Regions from separate parts of the Polaromonas vacuolata genome, predicted to be linked through region 2. Evidence: predicted binding sites of a transcription regulator. Region 2 holds the regulator's gene; the other holds the start of a gene.

Region 1 (14,375 bases), 250 kb from region 2:
GCGATGCGATGTTTGCGGGCGAAGCGATTAACCGCACCGAGCAGCGCGCGGTGATGCATTTTTTACTGCGCAGTCCTGCCGATCAAGTAGTCAGTCCGGCGATGGCGCCCGAGTTACTTAAAGTGCACGCCACGTTAGACAGCATGTTGGATTTTGCAGAGAAAATTCGGCATGACGCGGCCTACAAAGACATCACCGACATCGTCAATGTCGGCATCGGTGGCTCGGATTTAGGGCCGCAGATGGCGGTGCTGGCGATGCAGGATTTTGCGATTGCGGGCAAGCGCTTTCAATTTGTCTCTAACGTTGACGAGCATGAACTGTTAAGCGTATTGGCCGAGTTAAAGCCGCAGAGCACTTTATTTTTGGTGGCATCTAAGACCTTTACTACGCCGGAGACCATGCTCAATGCGCATTCGGCTCTGCGTTGGTTTAAGGCTAGTGGTGGGCAAGACGTCGCGCGCCATTTCGTTGGACTGACCACCAATTTGGCCGCCGCCAAGACCTTTGGGATCCAGACCTGCTTTGGTTTTTGGGATTGGGTGGGCGGCCGCTATTCACTTTGGTCGGCCATAGGTTTGCCAATTGCACTGGCTATTGGTGCGGCGGGTTTTCGGGAATTGTTGGCCGGTGCACACGCTATGGATCAACACTTTCAGAGCGCACCACTGGCGCAAAATCTGCCGGTTAGGCTGGGTTTGTTAGATATTTGGTACCGTAATTTTCACGGCTTTAGCAGCCGCAGCATCGCGCCTTACAGTAGCGCATTGCGCCGCCTACCGGCTTATTTGCAGCAGCTTGAGATGGAGAGTAATGGCAAGCGCGTGGACATGGACGGTCAGACCCTACCCTTTGCGACAGCACCTGTGCTGTGGGGTGAACCTGGCACCAACGGTCAGCACGCTTATTTTCAGATGTTGCATCAAGGCAGTAGCGTGGTGCCGGTTGAATTTGTAGCGGTCAAAAATGCGCTTCAAGGCATGCCCGGACACCATGAAAAACTCATCGCCAATGTGCTGGCCCAAGCGCAGTCACTAATGGTTGGAAAGACCGACGTGGGCGGACATAGAGATTTTCCGGGTAATCGGCCGAGTAGTTTTTTGCTGCTCGACGCGCTCAATCCGCGTAGCTTGGGCGCTTTGCTGGCGCTGCAAGAACACCGGGTGTTTGTTAGCGGCTCGGTGTGGGGTATTAATAGCTTTGATCAGTGGGGCGTAGAGCTGGGTAAGTCGCTGGCACAAGATATTGCGCCGCGCTTGCAAAGCGGCGATGTCCAGGGTTTGGACGGCTCTACCGCAGGTTTGCTGCGGCGACTGCGCGCCACTTAATTAGCTGGCTAGGCATTAGCTGGCGCGATTAGCCGTTACCGCCTTGCTGCTCTAGCGTGTTACAGCGTTAAAAGTCGCTGTCCGGCATCTGCTGTGGGCCAGTAAACTAACTGATTTGAATTTTCAGGAAACTACGCCATGACGTTTAGCCAAGCCATTTCTTCGTGCATGAGCAAATACGGCACATTTAAAGGTCGAGCTGCGCGCTCTGAATTTTGGTGGTTTGTGCTGTTTCAATTCTTGGTCTTTGCCGCTGTTGCTATGCTGAACGAAAAGCTCTTAGCTCTGGTGCAACTAGGCCTGCTGCTGCCTTATCTGGCGGTAGGTGCGCGCCGTTTGCATGATATTGGCCGCACCGGCTGGTGGCAGCTTATTGGCTTGAGCGGTATTGGCTTATTGGTGCTGATTTACTGGTGGGTACAAGAGTCTGAGCTTGGCCAAAATTAACTCGACCGCCATGTTTAAGCTGTGCAGCGATATTTAAGTTAAAACATAAAAAAAGGGTCGCAGCGTTCGCACGCTACGACCCTTTTTGCTGGGCAAGCCCGGTTTAGCCGGGCTTATCCGCGCTGGATTACATGTCCATGCCGCCCATGCCGCCCATTCCACCCATGCCGCCTGGCATACCGCCGCCGGCTGAGTCGTCTTTTGGCGCTTCAGCAATCATGGCTTCGGTCGTCAGCATCAGGGATGCGACGGAAGCGGCGTTCTGCAGTGCAGTACGCGTTACTTTCGTTGGATCCAAGATACCCATTTCGATCATGTCGCCGTAGGTGTCGTTGGCTGCATTAAAGCCGTAGTTGCCGGTACCGGCCAACACTGCATTGACCACAACAGAAGCTTCGCCGCCTGCGTTGTAGACGATTTCGCGCAAAGGCGCTTCAATGGCGCGCAGCACCAACTTGATACCAGCGTCTTGATCGGCGTTGTCGCCTTTGATCACGCCAGCAGTTTGCTTGGCACGCAGCAATGCTACGCCGCCGCCAGCCACAATGCCTTCTTCCACAGCAGCGCGGGTAGCGTGCAGTGCGTCTTCAACGCGGGCTTTCTTTTCTTTCATTTCGACTTCGGTAGCTGCGCCAACCTTGATCACGGCAACACCGCCGGCCAACTTGGCCACGCGCTCTTGCAGTTTTTCACGGTCGTAGTCGCTAGACGCTTCTTCGATTTGAACGCGCACTTGCTTGACACGCGCTTCGATATCAGCAGCTGCACCGGCACCGTCGATGATGATGGTGTTTTCTTTGCCGACTTCGATACGCTTGGCTTGACCGAGGTCAGCCAGTGTGACTTTCTCAAGCGACATGCCAACTTCTTCAGCAATCACTTTGCCGCCGGTCAGGCAGGCGATGTCTTCGAGCATGGCTTTGCGGCGATCGCCGAAACCAGGCGCCTTAACAGCGACTACTTTCAAAATACCGCGCAAGGTGTTGACCACCAAAGTCGCCAGAGCTTCGCCATCAACTTCTTCAGCGATGATCAGCAATGGACGGCCAGCCTTGGCAACTTGTTCCAGTGTAGGAAGCAGGTCACGGATGTTGCTGATTTTTTTGTCGTAAAGCAAGACAAACGGATCTTCCAGAATCGCGGACTGCTTTTCTGGGTTGTTGATGAAGTATGGTGAGAGGTAGCCGCGGTCAAACTGCATGCCTTCAACGACGTCAAGCTCGGACTCTAAGGACTTGCCGTCTTCAACGGTAATGACGCCTTCTTTGCCGACTTTGTCCATTGCGTCAGCAATGATCTTGCCGATGGTTTCGTCAGAGTTAGCCGAGATCGAACCGACCTGAGCGATTTCTTTCGAAGTGGTGGTGGCTTTAGATGCTTTTTTCAGCTCTTCAACCAAGGCGGTGACGGCTTTGTCGATGCCGCGCTTCAAATCCATTGGGTTCATGCCAGCGGCGACATATTTCATGCCTTCGTGGACAATGGCTTGGGCCAAAACGGTAGCCGTTGTGGTGCCGTCACCAGCGATGTCAGAGGTCTTGGAAGCGACTTCCTTGACCATCTGCGCGCCCATGTTTTGCAGCTTGTCTTTAAGTTCGATTTCCTTGGCAACGGACACGCCGTCTTTGGTCACCGTTGGGGCGCCGAAAGAGCGCTCCAGAACTACGTTGCGGCCTTTAGGGCCCAAAGTTACTTTAACTGCGTTGGCCAGGATGTTGACACCCTCGACCATGCGTGCGCGGGCTTCGCCGCCAAATACTACGTCTTTTGCTGCCATGTGTGGCTCCTAAAAATGTTTGTGAATGAGAAAAAAATAAAACGCTGAACGGGGGAGAATTACTTCTCGACCACTGCGAACAGGTCTTCTTCTTTCATGACCAGCAGCTCGTCGCCGTCAATCTTGACGGTCTGGCCGCTGTATTTGCCGAACAGAACGCGGTCGCCGACCTTAACGCCTACGGGAGAAATTTCGCCCTTGTCATTTTTCTTGCCTGGGCCAACAGCCAGGATTTCGCCCTGGTCTGGCTTTTCAGCGGCGCTGTCAGGAATGACGATGCCGGAAGCAGTTTTAGTTTCATTTTCTACACGTTTAACGATTACGCGGTCGTGCAAGGGACGAAGTTTCATGAGAGCTCCTTGTGTTTAAACAATGGGTTTAAAAAATAGAAGGCGCTAGTTAAAAAAAGCTAGCGCCAGTCATCTAGGATGTGTGAGATGCTTGTTAGCACTCTAACCCAGTGAGTGCTAATTATGGATGCATTCATTCCAAGTTTCAAGGGCAGGTGTAAATAACTGCTGCAAACCCAATCGGTTTTTGACAGCACCATCACGGTCTTTCGCCGCGGGAGAGCATAGACTCAGCATCAGGCGTAACTACAGTTACCCGCCAACTTACTCACAGGACTTTGTTACATGACATCACCAAAATACATAGGTGTTTACTTCACGATTTTTCTGGTCATGCTGCTAATAGATATGGTTTGGCTGCGAGTGATAGCCGTTACTTGGTACCAAGAGGCAATGGGGCCGCTGCTATCGGATAAGCCTAACTTATATGCGGCCGCAGCTTTTTACTTTCTTTTTCCCTTAGGTTTGATGATTTTTGGTGTGCTGCTGCAGGCCGATGCGAATGTCCTCAAAGCCGTTGGTATTGGTGCGGCGTTCGGCTTTTTTGCATACGCCACCTATGATTTGACCAATCTCGCAGTTATTAAAAATTGGCCGCTTGGGCTGACTTTCTTAGATATTGCTTGGGGTACTTTTGTTAGTGGCGTGTCAGTTGGTGCCGGAAAACTGACGTTTGACTACCTTAAAGTCTGATTTTTGATGGATAAAACGTCTTTTTTCATAGCCATTACGTAATTGTGTAGGGCCAATTGCACGCTAGAGTGTTAAATGACGCATAATCCTGAGATGCGGATGGTTAAACATTCGCAATTGTTAGGTGATCGGTCAGTTTCGCGCGCTACGGCGGTACTTTTCGGGTTAGTTGTGCTTTCGGGACCCCATCGCTTTTATTTCATGTATTTTTGAGGAGTCCTCTATGGGCAATAAACTTTACGTCGGCAACCTGCCGTACACCGTTCGTGACGAAGATCTGCAACAGTCTTTTGGCGAATTTGGTTCTATCACCAGCGCTAAAGTCATGATGGAACGTGACACCGGTCGTTCAAAAGGTTTCGGCTTTGTCGAAATGGGCAATGATGCTGAAGCTCAAGCCGCAATTGCTGGCATGAACGGTCAATCCCTTGGTGGTCGTAGCATCACTGTGAACGAAGCCCGTCCGATGGAGGCACGTCCTCCACGTACCGGCGGCTTCGGTGGCGGCGGCGGCTACGGCGGCGGCGGCGATCGTTCCGGCGGCGGCGGCGGCGGCGGCTACGGTGGTGGCGATCGCTCCGGCGGCGGCGGCTACGGTGGTGGCGATCGTTCCGGCGGTGGCGGCTACGGCGGCGGCGGCGGCGGTGGACGTGGCGGCTACTAAGCCCTACCAAATCAGGTAATCGTTTAAATATGGTTATCTAAAACTCTCCTGGCTTACGCCGGGTAAAGTAAAAAAGGTTTCAAGACTTCGGTTTTGAAGCCTTTTTTGTTTTACGTCTAGGGTTTTACTACTTGTATGAGTTTTAATTTAGCAGCGGCTCACTCAGTCGATAGTAAATAAAAAAAGTCACCCGACAGTGCATCGGGTGACTTTTTGAGTCACTACTCGCCTGACACATCAGGCGAAATGAACTAGTTAATGTCGCTGATTAGAAACCGGCAGCAGCACGAAGGGTAGCGGCTTTGTCCGTGCGTTCCCATGTGAACTCTGGCTCGTCGCGGCCAAAGTGGCCGTAGGCAGCAGTTTTTTCATAAATCGGACGCAGTAAATCCAGCATCTGGATGATGCCTTTAGGCCGCAGGTCAAAGTGCTCTTGCACCAGTGCAGAAAGTTTTTCGTCCGAAATTAGGCCAGTGCCTTCGGTGTATACCGTCACATTCATTGGCTTGGCTACGCCGATGGCATAAGCCACTTGAATTTGGCACTGGCGCGCTAGACCCGCTGCAACAATATTTTTCGCCACATAACGCGCCGCATAAGCTGCCGAACGGTCGACCTTGCTCGGGTCTTTGCCGCTGAACGCACCGCCGCCGTGCGGGCAGGCGCCGCCGTAGGTGTCGACAATAATCTTGCGACCCGTCAGGCCGCAGTCTCCTTGCGGGCCGCCGACCACAAAGCGGCCGGTTGGGTTGATCAGGTAGCGCGTGTTTTGCAACCATTCTTTCGGCAGTACTGGCTTGATGATTTCTTCGATGATGGCTTCGATGAAGGAGTCCTTCATCTTGGTTGCTGTCTCGCTCTGGTCTGGATGGTGTTGTGTCGATAACACCACGGTGTCTATGCTGTGCGGCTTGCCATCCACATAGCGCATGGTGACTTGGCTCTTGGCATCTGGACGCAGAAATGGCAGTCGGCCGTCTTTACGCAATTGCGCTTGGCGTTCGACCAAACGGTGGGCGTAGAAAATCGGTGCTGGCATGAGTTCCGGCGTCTCGTCGCAAGCGTAGCCAAACATCAAACCTTGGTCGCCAGCGCCAATGTTGAGGTGGTCGTCGCTGGCTCTGTCCACGCCTTGGGCGATGTCATTGCTTTGCTTGTCATAGCAGACCATGACCGCGCAGCCCTTGTAATCAATGCCGTAGTCGGTGTTGTCGTAGCCAATGCGTTTAATGGTGTCACGAGCGACTTGGATGTAGTCCACATGCGCGTTGGTGGTAATCTCACCAGCCAGCACGACCAGGCCGGTGTTTGTCAGGGTCTCTGCGGCAACGCGGGAGAGTGGGTCTTGTTTAAATATGGCGTCAAGAATGGCGTCGGATATTTGGTCGGCTACCTTGTCGGGATGGCCTTCAGAGACGGATTCGGATGTGAAGAGAAAGTCGTTTGCCATTTTGTACACTCCATAAAGTTTGTTGGCGCGTTGCCAGCAAGAAGTGCTTTGGCGAACGCTTTAGCAGTTTGGTTTAATGTCGCCCTGCAAGTTGTTCAAATAACTCGGCGACTTGCAAAGTATATAACTCTGGTATTTTTTGTCGATTAGTTGTTTTTATTACCCTGCTGCATGTACTACCTTTTTCGTTTTTTATCTTTTTGGCCATTAAGGCTTTTGCATGCGCTAGGTGGTCTGCTGGGCTGGCTGGTTTGGAGCGTGAGCTTAAATTACCGCACTCGTTTTCGTGCCAACGTAGCGCAAGCCGGTTTGCCCTTTGCGCTTGCTCGGCCTGCGATTGCCGAAGCGGGGCGTTTTGTTGCAGAGTTGCCCAAGCTGTGGTTTAGGCCTGCCTCGCAGTCCTCTTTAACGGATGTCTGTGTGCAAGGCCAGCAGCACGTTGAGCAGGCATTTGCAGGTGGTAAGGGCGTGATTTTTTTTGGTCCCCATTGCGGTAGTTTTGAACTCGGACCTCAGGCGTTGGCTGAACTTTACGGGCCTATCACCGCGATTTATCGGCCAGCGCGCAAGCCGTGGCTGGCTAAGCTAGAAGCTATCGCTCGTGACCGAGCCCAGCTTACCGTGGTGCCGGCCAGTCTGAGCGGCATACGGCTAATGCACAAGACGCTTAAAGCTAACCGCGCAGTGGCTTTGTTGACTGATCAGGTTCCGCCTCTGGGTATGGGTGTCTGGGCGCCATTCTTTGGTCAAGCAGCCTACACCATGACACTGGCCGCCAGGCTGGCCTTGCAAAGCGGTGCTGTACTGCTGCCTGTGAGCTGCGAGCGCAGACCAAAGGGGCAGGGATTTGTGCTCAAAGTTTGGCCTGCTGTGGGGTTGCCGGAAAGCGCTGACAAATCCGATATGCTTGATGCGGTCACACGCATTAACCAGGCTATAGAAGCCATTGTGCTGAGTCAGCCTGACCAATATTTGTGGGGCTACGCGCGCTATAAAACACCTCGCAAGGAAACGGTTTGAAGTCAATTTTTCAGCTGTTTAGCGATCTACCTACCCACGCCAGCATAGTTTTGATGCGGCTGCTGGCCCTACTGCCGCTTTCCTGGGTGCGCGCTTTAGGCACCGCTCTTGGCTGGTTGCTTTATGCGCTGGTTAGCGCACGGCGGCGAGTGGTTCAGGTCAATTTGGCTCTTTGCTTTCCTGAGCTCAGCCTGACTGAGCGCACCCGTCTCACGCGGCAAATTTTCATTTGCTTTTCTCAGGCTTGGTTAGATCGTTCTTGGTTGTGGCATGCGCCGGCTAGCACCGTGGCGAGGCGAGTACGCTTGACGGGCGCAGTTGACGAGTTGTCGGGAACTGATCCGACGGTGATTTTTCTACCTCATTTTGTGGGTCTAGATGCCGCGTGGGCCGGTGTGACTTTGCGTGTGCCGCGCTTATCCACCACGATTTATACGGATCAGTCGAACAAGTTGGTCGATAGTTGGATCTTGCGTGGTCGCCAGCGTTTTGGCAATTTACGCCTATTTGGCCGGATTGACGGCGTGCGACCAATCGTCGCTGCCCTGCGAGAAGGTCAGCCGCTGTATTTGCTGCCAGATATGGATTTCGGCCCAGATGAATCGGTGTTCGTGCCTTTTTTTGGCATCAACGCGGCGACTGTGCCATCACTTAGCCGGTTTGCGCAGTTGGGTCGCGCTAAGGTTGTGCCATTGCTGCCGCGTATTACACCGGATGGTTATGAGGTTGAAGTAATGCCGGCTTGGGACGATTTTCCGAGTTCAGACCCGGTGGCTGACACCGCGCTCATGAATGCACGACTTGGCGCCTATATCAAAAGTATGCCAGCCCAATATTTTTGGGTGCACAAACGGTTTAAAACTCGGCCCGAGGGTGAGGCCTCAGTTTACTGAGCTAGATGGCTTAAAAAACGCTTGATGCAAGAGGCGACCAGTGCTGGCTGCTCATGCACTATCCAGTGACTGGCGCCATCTATGCGTTTAAGCGTCATTTGCGGGACATACTCCTCTAGACCATCAAGCAAGCTGGGCGGCAGAGCAATATCGTCAGTGCCCCAAAGCACCAGCGTGGGTAGATGAACGTCGAGCATGTGCCGGGGAATCGTGACTGCCGCTGCCGCTAAGTCGTGGTGCGGTGGACCCGGACGCGGTGGCCTCAGTGGCGATGCCCGATAGTAGTTGCACGGGCCGCGAAGACCTTTGCCCCAGACGGATCGGTATTGGTCTTTTACCCCCTCGTTTAGCCAAGCCGGCAGGTGGTCTGCCTGGCGAAACAATGCCCATAACCGGCGGTAATCGTCTTCTGCCAACAAGCTTTCGGCGTCGGGTCGGATTAAGAAATTCATGTAGGCACTGGCCGCTTGCTGCGCCGGCGAGTGCTGTAGTTCACGCAAAAAAGTGCCCGGATGAGGCGAGTTGATGATGACTAGTTTTTTCAGTAGCTCTGGCTTGGTTGCCGCTAAGTTCCAGGCCACCGCGCCGCCCCAGTCGTGGGCAATCAGGCATTCGAGTTGATCGCCAAGGCTAGTAGTCAGCTGGGCGATCAAGGCGGCGACGTCTTGCACCAAGTGCTTAGGCCGGTATTGGTCCACCTCTGATGGTGCGCTAGAGTCTTCAAAGCCGCGTAAATTCGGTGCAATGCAGCGGTAGCCACCGTTTTCGGACTTTGCAAAAAATTCGAGCAGATCGTCCCAGACAAAAGCCGCCTCGGGAAAGCCGTGCAAAAACAAAAGTACTGGTCTGCCCTCTTGACCTGCGCTGCGGCAGGAGAGGGTGATGCCGTGAGGCAGGTTTAAAAACATGGTTTCCATAACGCTGCCCATTTCTTTTTTATTGACTGCCCATGAATGCCCGGTTTTAGCCGCGCAGCTGGCTGTTCGGATCTAGCGGATCCCTATCGTCCATTTGGTCGTCATTTTGCTCGTCCAATGCGGGCAACTCGTCTTGAATTTCCTGTTCATCCAGATTTTCTGGCTCGTCTTCCTCATGCGCATTCTGGCCCAGCTCAATCAAGCCGGTTTTAGGTTTCTTGACCGCTTTATCTTGCGGATGAGCCCAGTCCCAAAGGTGTATAGCGACTTCATCTACGCCTTGACGTTTGAGCGAGGAAAATAATTTGACGTCACCACCACCGGCCTGCAAACGCACGATGGACAAGGCTTTAGCGGCCTCAGTTTTATTGAGTTTGTCAGACTTGGTGAGCAGCACCAAAAATTTCAGACCTTCGACAACGCGAGGGCGAATTACGTCTAGCAAGATTTCGTCAAGTTCGGTTAGACCTAAGCGCGGGTCGCACATCAACACGATGGCTTTGAGGTTGTCACGCGTTTGCAGATAGTTGCCCATCACCTTTTGCCAGCGGTATTTGGCTTCCTTGGGCACTGCTGCGTAGCCGTAGCCGGGTAAGTCGGTCAGCACCGCGTCGGTCACGCCTTGTTTGCCCAGCGTGAATAAATTAATACTTTGGGTGCGGCCTGGTGTTTTAGAGGCGTAGGCCAGTCGGTGCTGTTGTGTCAGCGTGTTGATACAGGTCGATTTTCCGGCGTTAGAGCGGCCGACAAAGGCAATCTCGGGCACGTCCAAGCGGGGTAGAAATTTAAGTTCTGGTGCGGTGGTCAGGAACTTGGCGGTATGCAGCCAGCCTAGCGCGACTTTTGGATTGCGCTTGGATGTAGTCGGCTTAGCCGGGTTGTTGCTGGTCGATGGTGAGGTCATGATGGTCGGTCCCTGAGGACTGTTGCGGCCTGCTTTGCAGGCCTAAAAAAGCCGGTTGCTGCGCTTCGGCTAAGGTAAGAAAGGTTTTGTTGAAGCAAGCAAAGCGGTGTTGATTGGCGATGGACTGTTAGCGCGGCGGAAAACTAGCCACAAGCCATTGTAAAATCAGATACTTATAAGTTTTGTGCGACAACCCCCATTAAAACATTCTCTGATATGAAGCTGTTCCTAATCCCCCTTCTTGCCGCGACCTTGCTGTTGCCCGCTACGTCCTTGTTTGCTGCTGGCGAGGCACATACTGCGCCCGCTGCGACAGAAGCCGCCGCGCCCGCCAAGCCACGCTTGCCGGACTTGGTCAAGGGAGAAGCTAGCTTTAACGCCGTCTGCGTGGCTTGCCACGGCACTGCCGGTAATTCAGCTACGCCGGCCTACCCAAAGCTAGCCCAGCAACACCCCGAGTACTTGGTCAATCAATTAAAAGCCTACAAGTCCGGTGAGCGCAAAAACGCCATCATGGCCGGATTCGCCGCTGGTCTTTCCGAAGACGACATGAAAGACATCGCTTATTGGGTCGCCAGCCAAAAGAGTAAACCCGGTTTTGCTAAAGAAAAGGAACTCGTTAGCCTCGGTGAGCGGATTTACCGTGGCGGTGTGTCTGATCGCCAAATCGCCGCTTGCGCGGGCTGCCACAGTCCAAACGGTGCTGGTATACCTTCGCAATACCCGCGTCTTGCCGGACAGCATGCTGAGTACGTGTCTACGCAGCTCAATGCTTACCGCAACGGTTCGCGTAAAAATGTACAAATGAATATGGTTGCTGCCAAGCTAAATGACCGTGAAATCAGTGCGCTGGCTGATTACGTTGCTGGTTTGCGTTAATTTTTTGTAATAAAAAGCGTCAGCCTAGCGCTGGCGTTGAACCCCAGCCGCGAAACGCAGTCACAACCGAAGCGGGTCTTTCTGACGGAAAGCCCGCTTTTGTTTATTTAGCAGCACCATTTACTCTGACACAGGTTTTCTAACGCATGACTGTTTCTACCAAAGGCATACGGCTTAACTGGGGTTCACGCACTTTGCGAGCGGCGGTCGAGTTGCTCTCGTCCATGCGTTTTTCGATCTCGCTGCTGACCGTGATCTGTATCGCCTCTGTCATAGGCACAGTGCTTAAGCAACAAGAACCACTGGGTAATTACGTTAATCAGTTCGGCCCGTTTTGGGCTGAAGCTTTTGGTTTGGTTAGCCTCAACACCATCTATAGCGCGTGGTGGTTTTTGCTGATACTGACTTTTCTGGTCATCAGTACCAGCCTATGCATTTCACGTAACGCGCCCAAAATACTGCAAGATTTAAACCATCTCAAAGAAAACCTGCGCGAGCAAAGCCTTAAAGCCTTTGGTCATCGCGCCGAAGCTACGCTTGCAGAAACACCAGAAGTCGCCGCGCGCCGTATCGGACAGACCTTGGTGCAAAGTGGTTGGAAGGTCAAGCTTCAGCAACGACAAACTGGGCAGACTGAAACTGCCGGTGGTAGCGACGGTTGGATGGTGGCGGCCAAAAAAGGCTCGGCTAACAAGCTAGGTTACATCGCTGCGCATAGCGCGATTGTGCTTATTTGCATAGGCGGACTGCTGGACGGCGACATGATGGTTAAGGCGCAGATGCTGTTGGGCGGCAAAACCATGTTCACTGGTGGTGGTTTGATTGCTGATGTGCCGGCGCAGCACCGTTTAAGCGAGAACAATCCTACCTTTAGGGCTAATTTGCTGGTGTCCGAAGGCTCCCAATCAGGCACTGCCATCATCAATCAGCCCGGCGGCGTCATGCTTCAAGAGCTGCCGTTTTCCATAGAATTAAAGAAATTCATAGTCGAGTACTACTCCACAGGCATGCCCAAGCTGTTTGCCAGCGAAGTCGTGATTCATGACAAGGAAACCGGTAAGACCACGCCAGCCCGCATTGAGGTCAATCACCCAGCCAATTACAAGGGCGTGGAGATTTACCAATCCAGCTTTGACGATGGGGGCTCTAGCGTCACCTTAAAGGCTGTACCGATTACAGCGGCCAGCAAGTCGTTCGAGATCACTGGCACTATAGGCAGCAGTAGCAACCTGAGCAATGGGCCAGAAAAACTCACCCTCGAATACACCGGCCTGCGTGTGATTAATGTGGAGAACTTTGCCTCATCCAATGTGGGCAACAGTGCCGGTGGTGCGGTCGATGTGCGCAAGGTCGATCTGCATCAGGCGATAGAGTCGCGTTTAGGTGCGGCTAACAAGACTAAGACTCAAAAAGAGCTGCGCAACGTCGGCCCTAGCGTGAGTTATAAGCTGCGCGACGCCTCTGGTCAGGCACGTGAATACAACAACTACATGTTGCCGGTCAAGCTTGATGACACACCCGACAACCCGTCTATGTATCTCTTAGGGATGCGCGAAACCCCGGCTCAGCCTTACCAGTACCTGCGTATACCGGTGGACGCTGAAGGCAGCATGGACAGCTTTTTACATGTTCGCGCCGCTCTGGCCGATCCGGTACAGCGCGAAGCCGCCGTTAAGCGCTATGCGCTGCAAGCCTTGGGTAACGACAGGCCGGAACTCGTCGCCCAGCTCACAGCTTCAGCGTCTAAAGCGATGGCTCTGTTTGCTGGCCCAGCATTGCAAGCAGGTGCGGTCAACGGTGGCAAAAATGTCGCAGGTTTGCAAGCTGTGTCTGACTTTATGCAATCCAATGTGCCCGAGGCTGAGCGCAACCGCGCTGGCGAAGTCTTGATTCGAATCCTCAACGGCGTGCTATTTGACATGGTTCAAACTGGCCGTGCTCAGGCAGGCGTACCACCCATGCCGCCCGATGACAAGACCCAGGCCTTTATGTCACAGCTGGTGCTCAGCCTGTCGGATGCTTACCACTACCCCGCGCCAATGGCTTTTGTGATGACTGACTTCAAGCAGGTGCAGGCTAGCGTGTTTCAAGTTGCACGCGCACCCGGCAAGAAGATTGTTTATTTGGGCTGTGCATTCCTGATTGTCGGAATATTTGCCATGCTTTATGTGCGCGAGCGCCGGGTGTGGGTATGGTTAGCGCCGGGCTCAGGCAGCTCGGATGGGCTGTCAGAGTCAGGTGCGCAAAGTCAGGCCACAATGGCTTTGTCGACCAATCGCAAGACCATGGACGGAGATAAAGAGTTCGAGATGTTGAAAACTAAATTGCTACAGGCACCCGTATGACAACCACGACCACCAATATTTCAGCGGTTAAGACCAGTACGCTGTCGGCCAGCAGTAGTAACGCTGGGCTAAACCTCAATCCGGGTTATTTTGCCAATCGCAGTTTGCTCGATTGGGTGTTTGCTGCGCTGGTTGTGGGCGCCGGACTGTTTGCCTTTATGCGCTACCACGGCTTCATGGACGTTTATGAACAAGGTATTTTGGTTGCCGCAGTGCCGGCTGCGATTGCAATGGGCTGGTTTTGGCGACCGCTTCGCGTGTTGATGCTGGCCGCCGGTGGATTTGCGCTGCTTGGCATAGTCTCTTATGAGGGTAATTTGGCCAATGCGGAGAAGGTGTTTTGGCTTAAGTATTTCCTCTCCAGTCAATCGGCCATTCTGTGGATGAGTGTGCTGTTCTTTATGGGGACGATTTTTTACTGGATGGGTATGTTTTCTAGCCGCGAAGGGGCGAACCACAGCGCCACTTTTGAGTCGCTAGGCAGCAAAATCACTTGGGTTGCCGTGGCCATGGCGCTGATCGGTACCTTGGTGCGGTGGTATGAAAGTTATCTGCTTGGCCCGGATATTGGGCATATACCAGTCAGCAATCTTTATGAAGTATTCGTCTTGTTTTGCTGGATGACAGCAGCTTTCTATTTGTATTTTGAAGACCAATATAAAACCCGCGCGCTGGGTGCTTTTGTGATGCTTGTCGTTAGTGCTGCGG
Region 2 (14,375 bases):
CCGGCCTAGATCTGACCGACTCCACGCGGCTATCTGCGATGTCTTGGCCCGGGCTGTAGCCAAGGGCGGTAGTACTTTGAAGGATTTTTCTAATGCGCAAGGCGAGAGCGGTTATTTTCAGCTCGAAGCCATGGTTTACGACCGAGCTGGTCTGCCGTGCAAAATTTGCAGCAACCCGATTAAAAGTATGCGGCAAGGTCAGCGATCAACATTTTTCTGCGCCATCTGCCAGAAACCTTAAGTTTTAAAGCGGCGCTAAAAAAACTTAAAAGCGTCCTGTCAAGAGGCCGCGACTACGCTGCGAGAACTGTTTCGTAGCTGTTTCATTTCGTCGATGCTATATTGGCTGGGATTAACTATTGGTCTTTGAACATGTCTTTTAACCAACGATTTGATCAGCATAGCGCATGGCGCCGCGATTTCGCGTTGCGCTTGAAACTGCTGGTGGAATGGATGAAGTCGCACGACTTACTTGACGCCGCCGTTGAAAGTCGCCTGAGCAGGCTGGAATCACAAGTACGCTCAGACAAGATCATGGTGGCTTTTGTCGCTGAGTTCTCGCGCGGTAAATCTGAGTTAATTAACGCCATATTTTTTGCCGGCTACGGCAGACGCATCATGCCAGCCAGTGCGGGTCGCACCACCATGTGTCCGACCGAGTTGGCTTGGAATGCAGATCTGCCAGCTTGTTTACGGCTGTTGCCAATCGATACTCGACTGAAGTCTCAATTCTTGATGGATTGGCGCGACCAGCCCGATCAGTGGGTGTGCATAGACCTAGATGTAAACGATCCCGCCCAACTTGCCAAAGCGCTTGAAAAAGTCGCTGATGTCAGCCGCGTCAGCATTGAACAGGCGCGCGCACTAGGGTTTTGGAACGATACGCAGCCAGAAGATAACCCGCTGCCGGATGCCGATTCATTAGTTGAGGTGCCAAAGTGGCGCCACGCATTGATCAATATCGCCCACCCTCTGCTAAAACAAGGCTTGGTGATTCTCGATACGCCCGGCCTAAATGCTATAGGCGCCGAACCTGAACTCACGGTGAGTCTAATTCCACAAGCGCAGGCGGTAGTTTTTATTCTGGGTGTGGATACGGGCGTGACAAAGTCTGATCTCAGCATCTGGCGCGAGCACTTGGCCACGGATGACGATCAAAGTATTTCTCGGCTGGTGGTCCTCAACAAGATAGACATGCTTTGGGACGCACTGAGTTCTCCCGAACAGGTCGCAGCGCAGATAGACAAACAAGTTGTGATCTCAGCTGAAATACTCGGTCTGCCTAAATCGCGGCTGACCGCTGTGTCGGCACAAAAAGGTTTGGTGGCCAAAATCACACGTAATCGCGAGCTTCTTGCTGCCAGTGGCTTGCCAGAACTCGAGCGTATGTTGGCCGATGAAATCATGGGGCAGCGCCAGAATATTTTGCAAGTTACAGTAGCCAACGCCATTAGCGAGTTGCGTGCCGAAGCCGGCCGCGTCATTCACGTTAGGCATAGAGATCTGGCAGAACAGGCTGATGAGTTGCGTGGACTGAGCGGTAAAAATGTATCCGTTGTCAAACTCATGCGATCGCGTATTTTGCAAGAGCAGCTTGAGTTCGACGAAAGTGGCTTGCGAATTCAGGCTACGCGCAGCGTGCACCTTAAACTTTTGCGCTCGTTGCTGGTCTTGCTGGGTTCGACCAGACTCAAGACTGAACTGGTCGAATTTAAACTCGCGCTCAAGCAACCCGGTATTAAGTTCGGCTTGAAAAAAGCATATAAAAATACCTTTATCCGCTTACGTGAAAGTCTAGATCAGGCTGGAGCGCAGAGCGCGGAAATTTACGCCATGCTGGCGGCTGCGTTTCGGCAAGTCAACAGCGAATTTGGATTTTCACTGCAAGCACCGAAAGCCCCAGAGCTGGCACGTTACCGACAAGATTTAGATTCGATTGAGCGCAGTCATTTGCAATACCTTGGGGTTGGTAAAGTGATCAAGCTCACTCAGGCTGATTTTTCAGAGCGTTTGATGTTGGCCCTAGCTACCCGCTTGCGCATAGTTTTTGAGCAAGCGCTAAACGATGTGGAGCTGTGGAATAAATCTGCAGCCTCTCAGCTCGATACTCAGCTGCGCGAGCGACGGCGCAATTTCGGTCGTCGCTTAGAAGCCATCGAGCGCATACAAGATGCGACCTCGGGTCTCGATGAACGCATCGCCGACATAGCTGTACAAGAGCTGGCACTTAAAAATCTCAATGTAAAACTGATTGAACTCACAGCGAAATTGACTGACACGCCTTTGCTTTCGCGAGCGGTTTTTTCGCAGTCTGAACCAGATAGCGCTAAGCGAGTGCTTGCGGCGGCCGAACTGGCTTAAAAAACACTTCAAATATCTGCCGGTAAGTCTCCGGTATGAGCGCTTTACTACGTCAGTCAATAAAAAAATATGCCGAAAAAATCTCCTGTTATTAGCACCTGTCTGGGCGTTACTAAATTGCGTTTCGCACCCGATCTCATTACGTGGCAAAAAGAGTTTGGCCGGCATACGCTGCCCTGGCAAAACACGCGCGACCCCTACCGCGTCTGGCTCTCTGAGATCATGTTGCAGCAAACCCAAGTTGTCACGGTGATAGATTATTACGCTCGATTTTTACAGCGTTTTCCTAGCGTGACTGAGCTAGCGCAGGCCGATCAGGATGAAGTGCTGGGGCTTTGGAGTGGGCTGGGTTACTACAGCCGTGCGCGTAATTTACATCGCTGCGCACAGCAGGTTTTGGCTTTGCACGGTGGAGAGTTTCCGTCCACTTCTGAGCAACTACAAACCTTGCCCGGTATAGGGCCGTCCACGGCGGCAGCGATTGCTTCATTTTGTTTTGCTGAACGCGTGGCGATTCTTGACGGCAATGTAAAGCGCGTGCTGACCCGGTTAATGGCCTTTGATGGCGACATGGCCGAAGGCGCTGCAGTGCGTCAATTGCAGCTCATTGCCAACGACTTGTTGCCTGAGAAAAATCTGACTCAAAACATGCCGCGCTACACCCAAGGTTTAATGGATTTAGGTGCGACGCTTTGTACGCGTAGCAAGCCGGCTTGTCCGTCTTGTCCGGTGCGTGAGATTTGTCTAGGTTTTGCGACCGGAACGCCCGAACAGTATCCGATCAAGACTAAAAAACTCAAGCGTAGTTCGCAGCAATTACGTTTGCTGTGGGCGCAAAAACCGGACGGCAGTGTGTGGCTAGAGCGCCGGCCTGTCAGTGGTATTTGGGGCGGTCTGTATTGCCTTCCGGTGTTTGACAGCGAAGACGCTTTGAGTAGTTTTGTGCCTGACGTCATGCAGACTCGGCTTGAATTTGTTAAACCCTTTGTTCACGTGCTTACGCACAAAGATTTGCATTTGCATCCGGTGATTGCGCTGTTCCCTATGCAGCAAAATTCGCCCGCACGCGAGCCTAGTCTGATGGTTGCAGAGCGCCAAAATTTAGGCGCTTGGTTTACGCCTCAGGCGTGGGAAAAACTAGGCCTACCTGCACCCATACGCAAGCTTCTTCAACCCGCTGCTGTTTGAGTGGTGTTGTAGCTTGAGACTTTTAACTAGAGATTTACGCCGCTGTATTTCAGTCAAGCGCTAGGGTATTGACGGGCACGCTAGTCACCGCTGCGGGCTTAGGTTGGCAGTGAGTCGAGCTCGCGGTGGCGCTTGAGCGTATTCCAACGACTGGAGAAAATTCGCGTTAATTCTTCCACCAGATAAACCGAGCGATGCTGGCCGCCAGTGCAGCCAATCGCTACCGTGACGTAGCTGCGGTGGTCAAGCGCCAAGGCCTTGAGCCAGCGATCCATGAAACGCTCTATGTCGCCCAGCATGTCGGCCACGGGTTGATGCTCGCGCAAATAGTCGACTACGGCTTGATCGCGTCCGGTTAGACTTTTTAGCTCTTTTTCGTAGTGCGGATTGGGCAGCATGCGCACGTCAAAAACATAGTCTGCCGCCAGTGGTACGCCGCGCTTAAAGCCAAAGGATTCAAACACCAGTGTGAGCTGCGTGGCGGGTGCTGAGATCAGCGCCTTGATATAGGCCTGTAACTGCGCCGGCCGTATCACGCTGGTGTCTAGTGCATGCGACTGGTCGCGCAATTCTTGCAGTAGTTCGCGCTCTAGTTCTATCGCGTCGACCAAAGCACGGTGCTGGTCAAGTGTGTCGGGGCGAGAAAGCGGATGCAGACGCCTAGTTTCGGAGTAGCGCCGCACCAGCGTATCGACACCTGCATCAAGAAACAAAGAGCGTACCGCCACACCTTGAGAGCGCAGTTGCTGCAACTGCTCGGGTACCTGCGGCAGTGAGGTAGCGCTGCGCACATCCATAGCAATGGCTACTTTGCGGGTGGCGCCGTGTTGGATTTGTAAATCGGTAAAAGCGGTGAGCAGCTCAGGCGGAAGGTTGTCTACGCAGTAATAACCAGCGTCTTCTAGCGCATGCAGCGCGACTGATTTTCCAGATCCCGACATGCCTGTAATTAGCACCATTTCTAGCGAGGTAGTCATTTTTGTTCCAACATTTCTTTGGCATGCGCCATAGTCGTTTGCGATAGTTTTTCGCCACCCAGCATGCGCGCGATTTCGCCAACGCGCGGCTGGCCTTGTATCTTGGCTACCGAGCTCATGGTTTTGCCTTTGTCGCTTTGCTTTGCCACCACCAAGTGTTGGTCGGCACAAGTGGCCACTTGCGGTAAGTGAGTCACCGCCAGCACCTGACGATCTTTACCAAGCTGATGCATTAAGCGGCCCACTGTTTCAGCCACAGCGCCGCCTATGCCGGAGTCAATCTCATCAAAAATCAAGGTTTGGGCTTGACCGAGCTCGCTGGTGGTCACGGCTATGGCCAGTGCTATGCGGGAGAGCTCGCCACCTGAGGCAACTTTCCCGACTGGGCGCGGCGTACTGCCGGCGTGGCCTGCAACTAAAAATTCGGCTTGCTCTAAACCGTACTGGGCGGGTTGATCTAGCTTTTGCAGTGCGATTTCGAACTTGCCGCCCTGCATACCTAACTCTTGCATCACTTGGCTCACGGCCTTGGCCAACGCGGGGGCTGTTTTTGCGCGCAGTCGTGACACTAAAAGGGCTTCATTATGAAAGGCTGCGAGAGCTAGTTTTTCGCTTTCTTTGAGCTGGTCTAGGTCGGCTGCAGCGTCTAGCTGCTCTAGAGCAACGCGCCAAGAGTCGAGTAAATCGGCCAGTTCTGCGGGTTGGCGTTTGTAGCGTCTAGAAAGGCTAATCCACAGCGCTAAGCGCTCGTCAAGCTGGCTAAGTCGTTGTGGTTCAAGCTCGGCATGACGCGCATAGCCGTGTAGTGATCTAACAGCATCCTCGGTCTGCGCTAGCGCGCTGGCTAGCACCTCGCTCAGGGCTTTGAATTGCGGCTCTATATGCGCTTGACTTTCTAGCGCGCTAAGTGCCCGGCCAAGCATAGTGCCGACGTTCTGTTCGTCATCTTCAAGCACAGCAAGTGCGCTTTGCACCGCGTCGCGCAAGGTTTGGGCATTCGAGAGTCGGCTGTGCTGGGCGTTGAGTTCTTCCCATTCGTTAGGTTCAGGCGCGAGTTTGTCGACCTCCGCGATTTGCCACGCTAGGCGTTCGCGCTCCGTCTGCAAACTGTCCTGAGTTAGTAACGCTTGATTGAGTGTTTTTTGTGCGCTGCGCCAAGCTTGCCATTGCAAGCTGAGCTTTTGTGTATTGATACTGCCGTAGGAGTCGAGTAGGCCACGCACCGCGTCTGGCCGTGTCAGGCTTTGCCAAGCGTGCTGACCGTGAATGTCTATGAGTTGATCGGCGATTTCTCTGAGTTGCGTGGCGGTGGCTGCGCCGCCGTTAATCCAAGCCCGGCTTTTGCCTTGCTGGTCTATGGTGCGCCTAAGTAACAGTGTCTCAGCGCTGCTGAAACCGGCAAGTTCTAGCCAAGACTGCAGGCTGGGCGGCGTGTCAAATTCGGCGCTGATGTCGCAGCGCTGCGCGCCTTCGCGCACCACACCGGCGTCAGCCCTTGCGCCCAGCGCTAGTTGTAGCGCATCTATCAAAATGGATTTGCCCGCGCCGGTCTCACCGGTGAGCACGGTAAAGCCGCACTCTAGGTCTAAGTCAAGAGTATGAACAATTACAAAGTCCCGCAGGGATACGCTTTTAAGGCTCATATTTCGTGACTTGTACGCGACTGCGCGCCAACCGCCACACCTTCGTTCCAATGAAGTTTCTTGCGCAAGGTATCGAAGTAACTCCAGCCCTTGGGATGCAGAAAACGCATTTGCGATTCGGAGCGCTTGACGTTGATGCGGTCGCCAATCATCAGGGCGGCCAGAGACTGCATATCAAAGTTGGCACTAGCGTCTCGGCCAGAGACTAATTCGACCGTGATTTCGCCGCTGTCAGACAGCACGATAGGGCGGTTTGACAGCGTGTGCGGCGCAATCGGTACCAGTATCCAACCGCCTACCGATGGGTGTAGTAAGGGGCCACCAGCAGACAGTGCGTAGGCGGTAGAGCCAGTGGGCGTGGCGATGATCAGGCCGTCGGCGCGCTGGTTGGCTAAAAAGCGGCCGTCGACTTCGACGCGCAACTCAACCATGCCGGTGGTGGCTCCGCGGTTGACCACAACGTCGTTCATAGCCGTAGCCTTAAAAACGCAGTGACCATCACGCACCACAGTAGCCTGCATCATCCAGCGTTTGTCATCCTCGAACTCACCGCTCAGCATGGGGCCGAGAACGTTTTCAAAGCCCTCAAAGGCTATGTCGGTGATAAAGCCTAGCCGCCCTTGGTTAATGCCAATCAGTGGAATGCCAAAGCGCGCCAGGAGTCGGCCAATGCCCAGCATGGTGCCGTCGCCGCCCACTACCAAGGCTAAATCGCAATGAGCACCTATGCCGGCTACATTGAGAATGGGATATTGGCTGATACCGGTGTTGTTAGCGGTGTCCTGCTCGATAGACACTTCGCAGCCGCGCTGACTCAAAAAATGCGCGATAGCTTCCAATGCCGAGCGGGAACCATTGGCCTGGTATTTTCCGATGAGCGCCACGTGGCGAAATTGCAACTTCATATTTTTAAATTACAGCACAAGAATGGCTTAGCATAATGTGTACAGTTCTATGGACGAAAGATTGTTGATTTATGCCTTGCGCAGGGGAGGAAACCGGTGCGTTATCGAACCGACCGGCCTAGGCTTCGTAGAATGTCCTTATGTTAGATGATCGCGCCCGTTTATTACTTAAAGCCCTTGTCGAGCGATATATCGCCGACGGCCAGCCTCTGGGCTCACGCACACTGTCACAAGCGTCAGGTTTAGACCTCTCCCCAGCGACGATTCGCAACGTCATGAGCGATCTCGAAGGCATGGGCTTGATTGTGAGCCCGCACACCTCTTCCGGTCGCATTCCGACGCCTAAAGGTTATCGATTGTTTGTTGACACTATGTTGACTGCACAATCCGGCCCATTTGTGCACACGGCGGGTCTGTCTGGCGTGCGACTCGAACCCGATCAGCCGCAAAAAGTGCTGAGTAACGCGGCCCATATGCTGTCCAATCTTTCCCAATTCGTGGGTGTAGTGATGGCGCCGCGGCGTACCTCGGTGTTTCGGCATATCGAATTTTTGCGCCTGTCCGAGCGGCGTTTTCTGGTCATCATCGTCTCGCCCGACGGCGATGTACAAAACCGCGTCATTTTTACTGAGGCCGATTACACCCAGTCGCAACTCATAGAAGCGGCTAATTTTCTCAACTCGCATTACGCCGGCTTGGGCATGGAAGAAGTCAGAGAAAGGCTGCAACGCGAAGTCGAAGCTTTACGCAGCGAGATCGCTATTTTGATGCACGCAGCGGTCAAAGCCAGCTCCGAGGCGATAGAGTCGCAGGACGAAGTTGTCGTCGCTGGCGAGCGCAACTTACTCGCGGTGAGTGATTTTTCTGCAGACTTAGGTAACTTACGCAAGCTGTTCGATTTGTTCGAACAAAAAGCGCAACTCATGCGCCTGCTAGACGTCTCAAGCCGGGCCGAGGGCGTACGTATTTATATTGGTGGTGAGAGCCAAGTTATTCCCTATCACGAGCTGTCGGTGGTGACCGCACCCTACGAGGTAGACGGCAAGGTGGTCGGCACCTTAGGCGTGATTGGGCCAATGCGCATGCCTTACGAAAAAATGATACAGATAGTGGATATCACTTCTAAGCTAGTGAGCACCGCGCTTAGCCACAGCAAGTAGCTAACAAGCTGCCAAGCCAGATGCGGGGATTTGCTCAGCCAAACACTCAGCTAGTGGCGTTGTCCTCAGCCGGGGTCAGAAATGCCTCAATCCCATCCTCACTGATAGCCTGCAAGGCAACGTCTAGCGCCTCTTGGTCAGTGTCAAACTGCTGGTCCCAGACAGTAGATGTGCCGCCAGCGTCAATAATTTCTAGTGCCCAGCTGCTGCCTTCTGATTTGTAAATACAAATTTCTAGGGTGTGGCCGGCTTGGGTGAACGGCTGCTCAAGTGGTGAGTAAATTATTTCAAAATCTTCATCATTCATGGCTTGTGTAGTCTTTGCGTTAGTTAGTTACTTAAAGGCGATGCCGCATTATTTTTTCAAATACGGAGCATCGCCAACTGTTTAAATGGCACGGGCTTATTTTCCACGCCCGCTGGTGATTTCTTATCCGCGCAATCCCTTTGGTATTTTGTTTTAGAGTTCTTGTCTGCAATGCCTATGCGTTGGTATGCGTCCTTATGCGTCGTTATATGTCGGTATAAATTTAGACAACTTAGATGCGACCAGAATAAAACGCTGTTAATTAATGATCTGAACCCAAAATTAATCAGTAAGGCTTCTAAGGGCAGTCTTCAGACCATTACAATGTCTGCTGGTTTGGGGCGTTAGCTCAGTTGGTTAGAGCAGAGGACTCATAATCCTTTGGTCCACGGTTCAAGTCCGTGACGCCCCACCAAGCTGTATATGGAAAGCCTGCTATTTAAAACGTAGCGGGCTTTTTCATTTGTCTATCTGTGCAGTCAGTTCGTAGCCATTGGTAAATCGTTTTGTACCGATGCAAGCACATCATTCGCCTAACTTTCATAGGGTTCGCACACCATGTGCTTTAAGTCGTAAGGTTTAAAACTGTCCTGCTCGTTATTCGCTCTGATTGAGATGACGAAATCGCTAGGTAGCGTTGAGACAATTGCTGCAGCCACTCGAAGTTGCATAAACCGGCCTTACCAAAGTCAACCGCTGCCCGTGGCGCAGTCAACCAAACGACTGAACGTCATCAATGTCAGCGCCATGACCTAGGATTAGTTTGTGCCGTTGGTCTAGCGCATAGCTCGCCCGTTGGACATTGACGTCACCAACATGACTAAAGCGAGTTAATCGACCAGTTAACTAAGCCAGCACGTGTCGACTCGCCTTGATGGCAGGCAATTTTGTTCTTGAGCCTGAGCCCTGAGCCCTGAGCCCTGAGCCCTGAGCCCTGAGGCCTAAGCCTTTGGACTTTGGACTTTGGACTTTAGTGATATCCGGAACAAAAGCACTTCCTCATTCGTAAAACATTTTTAGCAAGCACTAGTTAGGCTGCGGATTCTGAAACTGCCTTGTCTCGTTGCGTAAATCGTGATGAAGAATTTTGGATTGAACATGCAGTTTTTTGAACTTAGCTTTGCATAAGAGTGCTTGTTAAACTCAGTAGAGCGCTTGCGTGTTGAAAAAAGCTGACGTGCATCCGTGCTAATGCATAACTAGACTCAAGCTTTTATCAGTTCGATGGTGCCAATAAATAACTGCAACTCTCAGTAGGCTTAAGCCGGATCGGTCAGCACAATTGCTGCGGTTTGCTACAGGCTCAACGGCAGCTACCGCAGCTAACGCCTATACAGCTTTTGATTCAATACCCGGAGCGCCTAGCTGAAGCCGCGGATGTGCGGCGGCGAACTCGGGTATGGCAAACAGACATTCGCCAACGGCGGCGGTGTTTGGAAATTCCGTAAGGTCAACGCCAAAACGCACGGCTCCAATCAGGTGGCTTGCCAGCGCCAAATCGGCAATGCTCAGCACCTCACCGTGGCAGCGCGTAGCGCCAGGCGCAATTTGACTTTCATAAGCAGTAAGACCTACGTGATACCAGTGTGCAGCCCATGCCCGCTGTGCCGCCTCATCCAATCCAAATTGTTTGGCTAGCTTGGCCTGAACGCGTGGTACCGCTAACGGATGCGTGTCCGCAGCATTGAGGAGAAAAAATGAGCGTACTTTAGCGCGCGATTCTGCGTCAGGCGGCAGAAGCGGCGGTGTTGGATAACTCTCTTCTAACCACTCCAAGATAGCGAGACTTTGCGTGAGTGGCTGGCGCGTGCCACCTTCTAAAGCCGGCACCGCCGCAGCAGGATTTAGCTTGCGAAACTCTGGCGAGTTGTGCGCGCCCTTGCTCAGGTCATGAGCGCGTTCTTCAAACGCGATACCCTTCAAATTAAGAGCAATGCGTACGCGGTACGTTGCTAGTGATAGCCAGTAGGTGTGGAGAATTAGCATTTTTTTATTGTGCTCAAGGTGTTGGTTGGGGTAGCGAGCAATCAACATGAGGTAACCGGCTAAATAGCAGATTGCTGATCAATGTTACTAGATAACTGTCTGCCTAATTAACGCAAAAAAAGTTCAACAGCATCTACTTTTTTCAGTAGGTCTAATTTTGAAACACTTTAAACAGTCATTCACACTCCAGATTTTTGAACCGGTCTAAATTAGCTCCGCTAGGCTTAAGTTTGCAGAGGATGTCGATAGTGAAATTACTTTCGGCAGACTGGTTTAAAAAAAGTTTTAACGATAATGATATGTATGCATATAAATCCTGATTTAAATGCACCGAGCCATTTCTGTTGAGTCGTTTATCAAGATCAAACTGAATATGCTTTACAGTGAAATTGTTTACTAAAGTCACCCATTAATACGGGATAACTTTCGTAGATTTATAACGCACTCATTCTCAAAAAATCTACCTCAGGTGAGCCCTAACATACCTGTAGCCAAGGAAACATCGTGAAAACCAAATTTCAATTTATCGACTCTATAGAAATACTGCCTTTCCGAGTTGAGGTCGCTACGGCCTCTGATCTTGAGCAAGTGGCAAAACTGCGCGTCAGTTGCTACGGGAAACACCTTCCTGCTGTCGCTGCCAAGTTGTTTAAACCGGAAGCTTCGGACTATGAACTAGGTTGTGAAGTCTTTGTGGCGAAGTCAAAGATGGATGACACGGTAATCGGCTCGCTAAGGACGCATGCCAATGTCTTAGCACCTTTGCCAATAGAAGCCTCACTAGATCTGCCCTCTGAATTTTTCGGCACTAGGATGGTTGAAGGCACACGACTTTGTATCCAGAGTGGGTTAAGCGCTTCCTTGGTCAGGGCTTCCTTGCTGAAGGCGCAGTTTAAATATTGTGAAGAAAACAGTGTGGAGTCTATGGTGGCAACCGGTCGTAAACCTGTTGACCGAATGTATGATGGCTTGCATTTTCTGGATATTGCCGAACAAAACGTCTTTTATGCGATGGAGCACGTTGGCGGATTGCTTCACCGAGCCATGTACTTGCCTATGTTGACAGGTGAGGAAACATGGCGGTTGAACAAACATCCACTGCATAAGTTTTTCTTCGAAACTGACCATCCAGATATAGATATTACTGGTGCAAAACCTTTGAACATGCCGTGGAGTACGTCACATCGCTACTCTGCCCCACAACAACATTGCGTTGATTATTCGATGGGCTTATCAGTTTTTTAAATTGCACTATTGATCAGATTTGACTTAGTGAAGGCGGCCTCCTGGCACGAAGTCAAATATGTCTGTCGCCAATTCTTTTGTTTTTTCAGTACTCGCTTGAAGTGATTTGACATATTCCAGCGTCGCTGGGTCAGTGATGAAGTCAGCCGATGAATTTGCTAAAAGAATTTGTTCGGGCATCACAGGCTTACTGATGCCGTAACCCTGAGCGTAGTCCACACCGGCGCGAACAAGGACCTTGATGATGGCAAGGTTCTCTGCGAACTCGCCAATCGATTTCATCCCCAAGCCGCTTACCAAGCTCGCAATGGATTCGACAATTGCCATTCCAGCAGCATTGTCTGAAGCTCCTTTGACAAGTGAGCCGTCTAACTTCAACGCGTCAACGGACAAGCCGCGCAGATAGCCAAAGGACGAGTAACCTGCGCCGAAATCATCCAGTCCCACCTTGGCGCCAATCTGCCTTACCCGGCTGATGAATTTCTGCATATTCGCCATGTCGGTCAGGGCAACAGACTCGGTGATTTCTAGAAAGATTTTTTTCAAGGCCAATGGATGCTTGCCAAGTAGTTTGAATAACTCCTCATTGAATGAGTTGTCATTCAGAGAGCCACCCGATAGGTTGATGCCAATGAATCTTGTGTTGGTCAGTAACGCATGGTTTTTCTCAATCCAAGCGATGGTTGTCGATAAGACCCACATGTCAATAATGGCTGTTTTTCCATGCGCCTCTGCCGCTTCAATGATGACTGCGGCAGGAACGATTCCGCCGTCTGGTTTCTTCATTCTGATCAGAACTTCAAAATTTAACGAATCGAAGGGTGCAATCAAGGACATCTCAGGCTGCATGACAAGATACAGTCCCTCAGGAGTTTGGCTGTTCTGTAAACAAGTAATCAATTCAAGCGAGTCTTTATGGTGTGTGAAAAATTCGTCGTTAGACCGCATGATGACTAACTGCTCATTCGGGCGTTTTTTCGCCATCCGACACAGCGTATCTGCTGCAGAGATGATCTCTTTTAAAGGTGCGTTGGTGAAGCGCTCAGTGCCCACTAAGCCACCAGAGATTGCAAGAGTAAAACTCTGACTTTCGATTTTGTAGGGTTCTGACGAGATGATATGAATGAGTTTTTCGCAAAAACTTGCGGATATTTCAATCTTGTCTGAAAGAAATACGATGACAAATTCATCGCCACCAACGCGCACTAATAATTCATCAGGTCCGATCAGAGTCTTGATCCTGCTACAAACCTGATTGAGGACAATATCGCCTGCATTGTGCCCATATAAGTCATTGATAAGCTTGAACCGGTCAAGGTCGAAGTAGGCTAAGGAAGCGGGTTGAATTTCGTGTTTCTCCATCGCCATACCAATGCCGCGTAGATTTAAACAGCCTGTCAATAAATCATGACTGGCGGCATATTCAATCCTTTCTGCAGCAAGCACTCGATACGTCACGTCTTGCAGTGAACACTCGATTAAGCGTCCATCAACAGCTGAGACACCGACGTTAAACCAACGGTCATTACCGGTTATCTTATTGGCGTGTTTGGTTTCAATTTCAATTGACACATGCGTTGTAGCATCTTTAAGTGTCATGATCTGTTGAACCACTCGGTCGTCAAAATATGCCGTAAGGTGTTTTCTCCGTTTGTCATCAAACTCGCCCAGCAATTCATTGAAAGCCGGGTTGCTTTTAATAATGTGTCCGTCACGATGTACGGTAAAAAGACCCACTGGCGAGTCAGCGTATGAGGCTTCTTTTGAAATTTTGTCTGAGCGTATGTGTTCTGCAACCGCTGCAGTCGCTAGTAGTGCCGACACCAGCGCTGCGGTAACGCTGTTAAATCCATGAATGGCAACGCCACTAAAAAACTGTCCTGCCGCTGCTGCAAACACTTCGTTGAGTGTCGCTAAGACAGTAACGAAGATAGAGGCGGCGTACCACAATGCCATTCGTGATTTAAATTTTCTGATGACTTTAATAAGGTAGTAAATGATGATGGCGACACCAAGTGGCGACGTAATCCAAAGTGAAAGAATAATTTGTTCGTAGGTGATAAATGGACACACGACGATAAACACCACCGCCGCCACTTGCGTCGATGTCAGTAGCCAGCCAGTTTTTAATTCTTTTAACTCATCTTTAAATAGCAATAAGAATAAGGCGGCAGTCATGGCGAAATACATGCAAATTGTCCATTGCCTGTCAAGCACAAGGACGGAGGGAGGCAGTCGCCAACCGAAAAAGGTGAAGTCTGTGCCGGCAGACAACGCAGCCATTCGCATATTAATAAGCAACCAGCCAACAAATGCCCAGTAAAGCCTACTGCGGTTGACGATAGCGGTTAGTAGCATAGAAATGGCGAGAACGCCAATGCCCGCTTCAATCAAGGAACCCGTTCTGTTGTGGGTAATGTCGTTTGCTTCCAGCGCTGTAGGGCTTAAAAGTTCAGCAGATATTTTTGCTGGGCCCCTGAAAAGACCTCGGCAAAGCAGTTCAGTATTTTTAGCGCGGGGAACTTTCAACGCAAAACCAGCGCCACTTACTTCTATCATTCCACTTGTGCTTGATCGGTCCGCATTGCCAAACAAAACATTCG

What was found. The regulator HrcA, encoded in region 2, represses chaperone genes, less so after heat shock. The targets are predictions, from matches to a motif close to TTAGCACTCNNNNNNNNNGAGTGCTAA.
Region 1: the regulator HrcA is predicted to act here: its motif matches at 3,997-4,023, upstream of HC248_RS14570 (co-chaperone GroES).

What each region holds. Positions count from the first base shown of each region.
Region 1 covers NZ_CP051461.1:3,187,925-3,202,299, reverse strand. The annotation lists gene pgi (glucose-6-phosphate isomerase) at 1-1,328, shown strand, start outside; gene HC248_RS14580 (DUF805 domain-containing protein) at 1,467-1,775, shown strand; gene groL (chaperonin GroEL) at 1,903-3,552, opposite strand; gene HC248_RS14570 (co-chaperone GroES) at 3,612-3,902, opposite strand; gene HC248_RS14565 (DUF2177 family protein) at 4,188-4,595, shown strand; gene HC248_RS14560 (RNA recognition motif domain-containing protein) at 4,819-5,259, shown strand; gene metK (methionine adenosyltransferase) at 5,528-6,709, opposite strand; gene HC248_RS14550 (lysophospholipid acyltransferase family protein) at 6,881-7,729, shown strand; gene HC248_RS14545 (lysophospholipid acyltransferase family protein) at 7,726-8,622, shown strand; gene HC248_RS14540 (alpha/beta fold hydrolase) at 8,616-9,539, opposite strand; gene yihA (ribosome biogenesis GTP-binding protein YihA/YsxC) at 9,586-10,443, opposite strand; gene HC248_RS14530 (c-type cytochrome) at 10,660-11,322, shown strand; gene HC248_RS14525 (cytochrome c biogenesis protein ResB) at 11,469-13,667, shown strand; gene ccsB (c-type cytochrome biogenesis protein CcsB) at 13,664-14,375, shown strand, end outside.
Region 2 covers NZ_CP051461.1:2,935,124-2,949,498, reverse strand. The annotation lists gene mutM (bifunctional DNA-formamidopyrimidine glycosylase/DNA-(apurinic or apyrimidinic site) lyase) at 1-241, shown strand, start outside; gene HC248_RS13420 (dynamin family protein) at 373-2,361, shown strand; gene mutY (A/G-specific adenine glycosylase) at 2,431-3,549, shown strand; gene rapZ (RNase adapter RapZ) at 3,648-4,526, opposite strand; gene recN (DNA repair protein RecN) at 4,523-6,169, opposite strand; gene HC248_RS13400 (NAD kinase) at 6,166-7,074, opposite strand; gene hrcA (heat-inducible transcriptional repressor HrcA) at 7,215-8,234, shown strand; gene HC248_RS13390 (hypothetical protein) at 8,281-8,541, opposite strand; tRNA gene HC248_RS13385 (tRNA-Ile) at 8,880-8,956, shown strand; gene maiA (maleylacetoacetate isomerase) at 9,871-10,527, opposite strand; gene HC248_RS13375 (hypothetical protein) at 11,032-11,772, shown strand; gene HC248_RS13370 (EAL domain-containing protein) at 11,797-14,375, opposite strand, start outside.